DNA from 2 places in the Streptomyces sp. NBC_00996 genome. Region 1 is predicted to be linked to the other one. Evidence: riboswitches for the same ligand, from Rfam matches in the RefSeq annotation. Region 1 holds a riboswitch; the other holds the start of a gene.

The links. A riboswitch is a leader RNA that binds a small molecule or an ion and turns the genes downstream of it on or off. The one in region 1 is predicted to bind glycine.
Region 2: linked by a shared signal. The riboswitch ahead of gcvT (glycine cleavage system aminomethyltransferase GcvT) and the one ahead of gcvP (aminomethyl-transferring glycine dehydrogenase) in region 1 are both predicted to bind glycine.

What each region holds. Positions count from the first base shown of each region.
Region 1 is NZ_CP108723.1:1,771,381-1,774,782, reverse strand. Features, by position in the region: gene OG390_RS08600 (DNA polymerase IV) at 1-598, shown strand, start outside; gene OG390_RS08595 (PRC-barrel domain-containing protein) at 520-891, opposite strand; glycine riboswitch at 1,006-1,101, shown strand; gene gcvP (aminomethyl-transferring glycine dehydrogenase) at 1,279-3,402, shown strand, end outside.
Region 2 is NZ_CP108723.1:7,627,842-7,631,243, forward strand. Features, by position in the region: gene glyA (serine hydroxymethyltransferase) at 1-456, opposite strand, end outside; gene gcvH (glycine cleavage system protein GcvH) at 470-847, opposite strand; gene gcvT (glycine cleavage system aminomethyltransferase GcvT) at 967-2,085, opposite strand; glycine riboswitch at 2,233-2,335, opposite strand; gene OG390_RS35795 (AAA family ATPase) at 2,504-3,178, shown strand; gene OG390_RS35800 (enhanced serine sensitivity protein SseB) at 3,308-3,402, shown strand, end outside.

The DNA of each region.
Region 1 (3,402 bases):
GCGCAGGTACGACTTCTCGACGCTGACCCGGTCCGAGACGCTGCGGGGACCCACGGACGATTCGACGGTCGTGCGGGAGGCCGCCGCGCGGCTTCTGGAGGCGGTGGACACGACCGGTGGCGTACGGCTGCTGGGTGTGGGCGTGACCGGGCTCGCCGACTACACACAGGAGGACCTGTTCGCGCAGGCGTATGCGCAGGCGCAGGCCGCCGCGGGGGAGCCGGCGATCCAAGAGCATTCCGCGGAGGAGACGCAGCAGGAGTCCTCCGAGGAACATGTGCCGCCCGCCGAGCGGAGGTGGCCCGCCGGGCACGACGTGCGGCATGCCGAGTTCGGGCACGGGTGGGTGCAGGGCAGCGGCCTCGGGCGGGTCACCGTGCGGTTCGAGACGCCTTACTCCGAGCCCGGGCGCGTACGGACGCTCCGGACCGACGATCCGGAGCTGGAACCGGCGGAATCGCTGCCTCTGGTGGAACGAAGACTGCGGGATCCGGAGCCCCGGGTCGCGGACCCCGGACCTCAGGCGTCCTCCGTGCCCGCGAGTCGGCCGAAGTCGCGGTCCGGCGGGGGCGGAGCGGGCGCCACATCGAGACCGTAGTGGTGGTAGAGCTGGAGTTCCTGCTCGGGGGAGAGGTGGCGTCCGACGCCGAAGTCGGGGGCGTCCTTGATCAGGGCTCGGTCGAAGGGGATGCGAAGGGCGCCCTCGACGAGTTCACTGGGCTCCAGGGGCACGAAGGCGTCCCTGCTGAACAGGCCCGTGCGTATGGCCGCCCACTCCGGGATCCCGGTCGCGTCGTCGAGGTAGACCTCGTCGATCGTGCCGATCTTGGTGCCATTGCGGTCGAACGCCTTGCGGCCGATCAGGTTGCGCGGATCGATGTCGGTCTGCACGGTCCCTCCTCTTGGTCGCAACTCATCCGTAAGCACTACAAAAGAGCACATTCAGGAAGGCGGCCACTCGAAGGTTGGGCTCTTGTCCTCGCTGGTAGGCTGGCAGGCGGCTGCTGACCCCGTGCGGGAGAGTCCTCCAGACTTCATCGGAGGCGCCGAAGGAGCAAATCCTCCCCGGAATCTCTCAGGCTCACGTACCGCACGGACGAGGTCACTCTGGAAAGCAGGGCGGGCGTCGATGGCCTCCGCTCTCACCGACGGTGAAAACCGGGTCGTCAGCGGACGGTCCGGTGAAACTCTCAGGTTGAGATGACAGAGGGGGAGGCCGTCGGGGTACCCGTGCCGGGGTGCCCCTCGAAGGTCGCGTCAGACCAGGAGGCCTCCGCAATGACCGCCCATCGCATTCCGCTCTCCGAGCTCGAACAGGGAATCCCCTTCGAGCAGCGCCACATCGGGCCCGACTCCGAGGCACGGGCCAAGATGCTCGCGCAGGTCGGGTACGGCTCGCTCGACGAGCTGACGGCCGCCGCGGTCCCGGACGTCATCAAGAACGCCGACGCCCTGGACCTGCCGGGCGCGCGCACCGAGGCCGAGGTGCTGGCCGAGCTGCGCTCCCTCGCGGACCGCAACCAGGTGCTCGACTCGATGGTCGGCCTCGGCTACTACGGCACGTTCACGCCGCCGGTGATCCTGCGCAACGTCATGGAGAACCCGGCCTGGTACACCGCCTACACGCCGTACCAGCCGGAGATCTCGCAGGGCCGTCTCGAGGCGCTGCTGAACTTCCAGACCGTGGTCGCCGAGCTGACCGGGCTGCCGACCTCCGGCGCCTCGTTGCTCGACGAGGGCACCGCGGCCGCCGAGGCGATGGCACTGTCCCGGCGCATGGGCAAGAACAAGAAGGGTCTGTTCCTGGTCGACGCGGACGCCCTGCCGCAGACCATAGCCGTCATCGAGACCCGCGCCGAGCCGACCGGCGTCGAGGTCGTCGTGGCGGACCTCAGTGAGGGCATCCCCGCCGAGATCGCCGAGCGTGAGATCAATGGCGTAATGATCCAGTACCCGGGCGCCTCCGGTGCCGTACGCGACCTCAAGCCGATCATCGAGCAGGCACACGAGCTGGGCGCGGTCGTCACCGTCGCCGCCGACCTGCTTGCCCTGACCCTGCTCACCTCGCCCGGCGAGTTCGGCGCCGACATCGCGGTCGGTACGACACAGCGCTTCGGTGTGCCGATGGGCTTCGGCGGGCCGCACGCCGGATACATGGCGGTGCGCGAGGCCTTCGCGCGCAGCCTTCCGGGGCGACTCGTCGGCGTGTCCGTCGACGCGGACGGACACAAGGCGTACCGCCTGGCCCTGCAGACGCGTGAGCAGCACATCCGCCGCGAGAAGGCGACCAGCAACATCTGTACGGCTCAGGTGCTGCTCGCGGTGATGGCCGGTATGTACGCCGTCTACCACGGTCCCGAGGGCCTGACGACCATCGCGCGGCGTACGCACCGGTACGCCACGATCCTCGCCGCGGGTCTGACGGCGGGCGGGGTCGAGGTCGTGCACGGCGCGTACTTCGACACGCTGACCGTGCGGGTGCCGGGCAAGGCCGCCGACGCCGTCGCCGCCGCGCGCGTGGGCGGTGTCAACCTCCACCTCGTGGACGCCGACCACGTGTCGATCGCCTGCGACGAGACCACCACGCGCAAGCAACTGGCCGGCGTATGGACCGCGTTCGGCGTCGAGGGCGACATCGAGGCGCTGGACGCGACGGCGCTGGACACGCTGCCGGCCGAGCTGCTGCGCACCGACGGCTACCTCGCCCACCCGGTCTTCCACCAGCATCGCTCCGAGACCGCGATGCTGCGCTACCTGCGCAAGCTCTCCGACCGCGACTACGCGCTCGACCGCGGCATGATCCCGCTGGGCTCCTGCACGATGAAGCTCAACGCGACCACGGAGATGGAGCCGGTCACCTGGCCCGAGTTCGGCCAGATGCACCCCTTCGCGCCCGCCGAGCAGGCGCAGGGCTACCTCACGCTCATCCGTGAGCTGGAGGAGCGGCTCGCCGAGGTCACCGGCTACGACAAGGTCTCGCTCCAGCCGAACGCCGGCTCGCAGGGCGAGCTGGCCGGTCTGCTGGCCGTGCGTGGCTACCACCGTGCCAACGGCGACGCGCAGCGAACCGTTTGCCTCATCCCGTCCTCCGCACACGGCACGAACGCCGCGAGCGCCGTGATGGCCGGCATGAAGGTCGTGGTCGTCAAGACCTCGGACGACGGCGAGATCGACGTCGAGGATCTGCGTGCCAAGATCGAGCAGTACCGCGACGAGCTGGCGGTGCTGATGATCACCTACCCCTCGACGCACGGTGTGTTCGAGGAGCATGTCGCCGACATCTGCGCGCAGGTGCACGAGGCCGGCGGTCAGGTCTACGTCGACGGCGCCAACCTCAACGCGCTGGTGGGCCTCGCCAAGCCGGGCCACTTCGGCGGTGACGTCTCGCACCTCAACCTGCAC
Region 2 (3,402 bases), 5.9 Mb from region 1:
ACCGGTCTGGTCGTTCACGTGGTACGCGACCACGTTGTAGAGCTTGCCGGAGAAGTTGATCTTCATACCGTGGGTCAGGTGCCCGCCGTGCGCGAGGTTCAGACCCATGATGGTGTCGCCCGGCTTGAGCAGCGCGAACATCGCGGCAGCGTTGGCCTGGGCGCCCGAGTGGGGCTGCACATTGGCGTGCTCGGCGCCGAAGAGCGCCTTGATGCGGTCGATGGCGATCTGCTCGACCACGTCGACGTGCTCGCAGCCGCCGTAGTAGCGGCGGCCGGGATAGCCCTCGGCGTACTTGTTGGTCAGGACGGAGCCCTGGGCCTCCATGACCGCGACCGGAGCGAAGTTCTCCGAGGCGATCATCTCCAGGGTGGACTGCTGGCGGTGCAGCTCGGCGTCGACGGCGGCGGCGACGTCCGGGTCCAGCTCGTGCAGGGGCATGTTCAGAAGCGACATGTTCTACGACCTCTCAGCCGGCGGAAAAGGCGGTGTACTCATCGGCGGAGAGCAGGTCGGCCGGCTCCTTGGCGACGCGCACCTTGAACAGCCAGCCGCCCTCGAAGGGCGCGGAGTTCACCAGCGACGGGTCGTTGACCACGTCTTCGTTGATCTCGGTGATCTCGCCGTTGACCGGGGAGTACAGGTCGCTGACCGACTTCGTCGACTCCAGCTCGCCGCAGGACTCACCCGCGGTCACCGTGGAACCGACCTCCGGAAGCTGGGCGTAGACGACATCGCCGAGCGCGTTGGCCGCGAACTCGGTGATGCCGACCGTCGAGACGCCGTCCTCGGCGACCGACAGCCACTCGTGCTCCTTGCTGTAGCGCAGCTGCTGGGGGTTGCTCATGGCCTGAATTCTCCTGTACGCGGGTCAGTGCTGGTGAATGGGGGACTGCTGGACCTGCCGATGAGCAGGGAAGAAGCGCGCGGTGTCGCTTTTGGCTCCTTGTGGACCGCGCTCAGTCTCTACTTCTGACGCTTGTAGAACGGCAGCGCCACGACCTCGTACGGCTCGTGGCTGCCCCGGATGTCCACACCGACCCCGGCCGTGCCCGGAGCGGCGTGCGCGGCGTCGACGTACGCCATCGCGATGGGCTTGCCCAGCGTGGGGGAGGGGGCGCCGGAGGTGATCTCGCCGATCACCTTGCCCTCGGCGACGACCTGGTACCCGGCGCGCGGGACGCGACGGCCCTCGGCGATCAGGCCGACGAGCACCCGCGGCGGGTTCTCGGCGGCGCGCTCGGCGGCGGCCTGCAGGGCGGTACGCCCCACGAAGTCGCCCTCCTTCTCGAACTTCACGACCCGCCCGAGCCCGGCGTCGAAGGGGGTCAGCGAGGTGTTCAGCTCATGTCCGTACAGCGGCATGCCCGCTTCCAGGCGCAGCGTGTCGCGGCAGGACAGACCGCAGGGGACCAGGCCGACGCCCTCGCCGGCCTTCGTCAGTGCCTGCCACAGCTCGACGGCGTGCTCCGGCTTCACGAACAGCTCGAAGCCGTCCTCGCCGGTGTAGCCGGTGCGCGCGATCAGTGCCGGGACGCCCGCGACCGTGCCGGGCAGACCCGCGTAGTACTTGAGGCCGTCCAGATCGGAGTCGGTGAGCGACTTGAGGATGCCGGGGGACTCGGGGCCCTGCACGGCGATCAGCGCGTACGCGTCACGGTCGTCGCGCACCGACGCGTCGAAGCCCGCGGCACGCTCCACCAAGGCGTCCAGCACGACCTGCGCGTTGGAGGCGTTGGCGACGACCATGTAAGCGGTGTCGGCCAGCCGGTACACGATCAGGTCGTCGAGGATGCCACCGTCCGCCTGGCAGATCATGGTGTAGCGGGCGCGGCCCACGCCGACGGAGGCGATGTTGCCGACGAGGGCGTGGTTCAGGAGCTCGGCCGCCTGCGGGCCGGAGACGGTGATCTCGCCCATGTGCGAGAGGTCGAAGAGACCGGCCTTCGTACGGACGGCGAGGTGCTCGTCGCGCTCGGAGCCGTAGCGCAGGGGCATGTCCCAGCCTGCGAAGTCGGTCATCGTCGCGCCCAGCGAACGATGCAGGGCATCGAGCGCGGTGTGACGGGGTGCGTTGCTGCTCATCGGTGGGGCTCCCAAGGCATGACGGCGAGGTCGTTCCTCCCCATCTGTCATCGGAACCTGAGAGGTTCATCACGACCCCGCGAAACGGTGGTCCTGACTTGCACCTTGGGTGGAGCCACTGGTCAGCGGCCCGCTTTTCAGATGTGCCTCGCCCGCGCGGTAACGGGGCCTGAGAGATTCAAGGGAGGGACTTGCTCCTTCGGCGCCCCGGCACGTGGTACGTGACCGGGAACTCTCCCGCGCGGATTCAAGCGGCCGGTATGCAGTTGGCGCGCACATCATTGCACGCGCCGTCCGATCCCGGCAGTCCGCATCTGTGACCGGTCTGTGGCAGTCCGAGTACGCAAACAAGAAGCACCGCGCATTACCTTCTCTTTACACTCGACGGGGATGGGACTCCAGACCCAAGGGGAGGACGATCACGGTGAACAGCACCACCGCGTACGCCACGACCTCGGGCATCGCGCTGCCCGAGCAGCCCGCCGCCCCGGCCCGGGAGGCGTGCGGCCCGCTGCCGACGGCCGTCGTCCGCGACCTCAGGGACCGCGCGGGACACAGCCCGCACGGGCTGCACTTCGGTGCGTACGACCTCGTCGTGGTCACCGGGCTGCCGGGCAGCGGCAAGTCGACGCTGATGCGCCGGGCCGTCACGGGCGCGCGCATCGACTCCCAGGACACCCGCGACCGCTGGGACGAGCGGATGATCCGATGGCTGCCGTACGCGGTCTACCGCCCCCTGGTCCGCGTCGCGCACTACGCCGGACTGCGCCGCGCCCTGCGCTCCGGTGCCGGAGTCGTCGTGCATGACTGCGGTACGCAGGCCTGGGTGCGCCGCTGGCTCGCCCGCGAGGCCCGGCGCCGGGGCGGCGCGCTGCACCTGCTGCTGCTCGACGTCACACCGGGAACCGCCCTCGAGGGCCAGCGCGAGCGCGGCCGCGGCGTGTCGCGATACGCGTTCGCGCGCCACCGCGGCGCGGTCGCCCGGCTGCTGCGCTCCGTGGAGAAGGGCGACCTGCCGGAGGGCTGCGGCTCGGCGGTCCTCATCGACCGGGACGCGGCGGACGTGCTGCGCCGGATCGACTTCGGCGGCTGAAGGACCGTACGAGCCGACGGCGACCCTCTCGTACGAAACAGACGTACGAGATGGCCGTACGAGCCCACTAACCTAGCCAGCCGGAACACCGGAGCACCCGAACAGCGGTTCACAGCAGGCGGTAGACAGATGGACTTCCCCGACTTCCCGGCACAGGCGCACCCCCATCCGCACGGCGGATGGCCAGGCAACGAACTGGAGGAGGTGCTGTCGGCCTCCCTCGG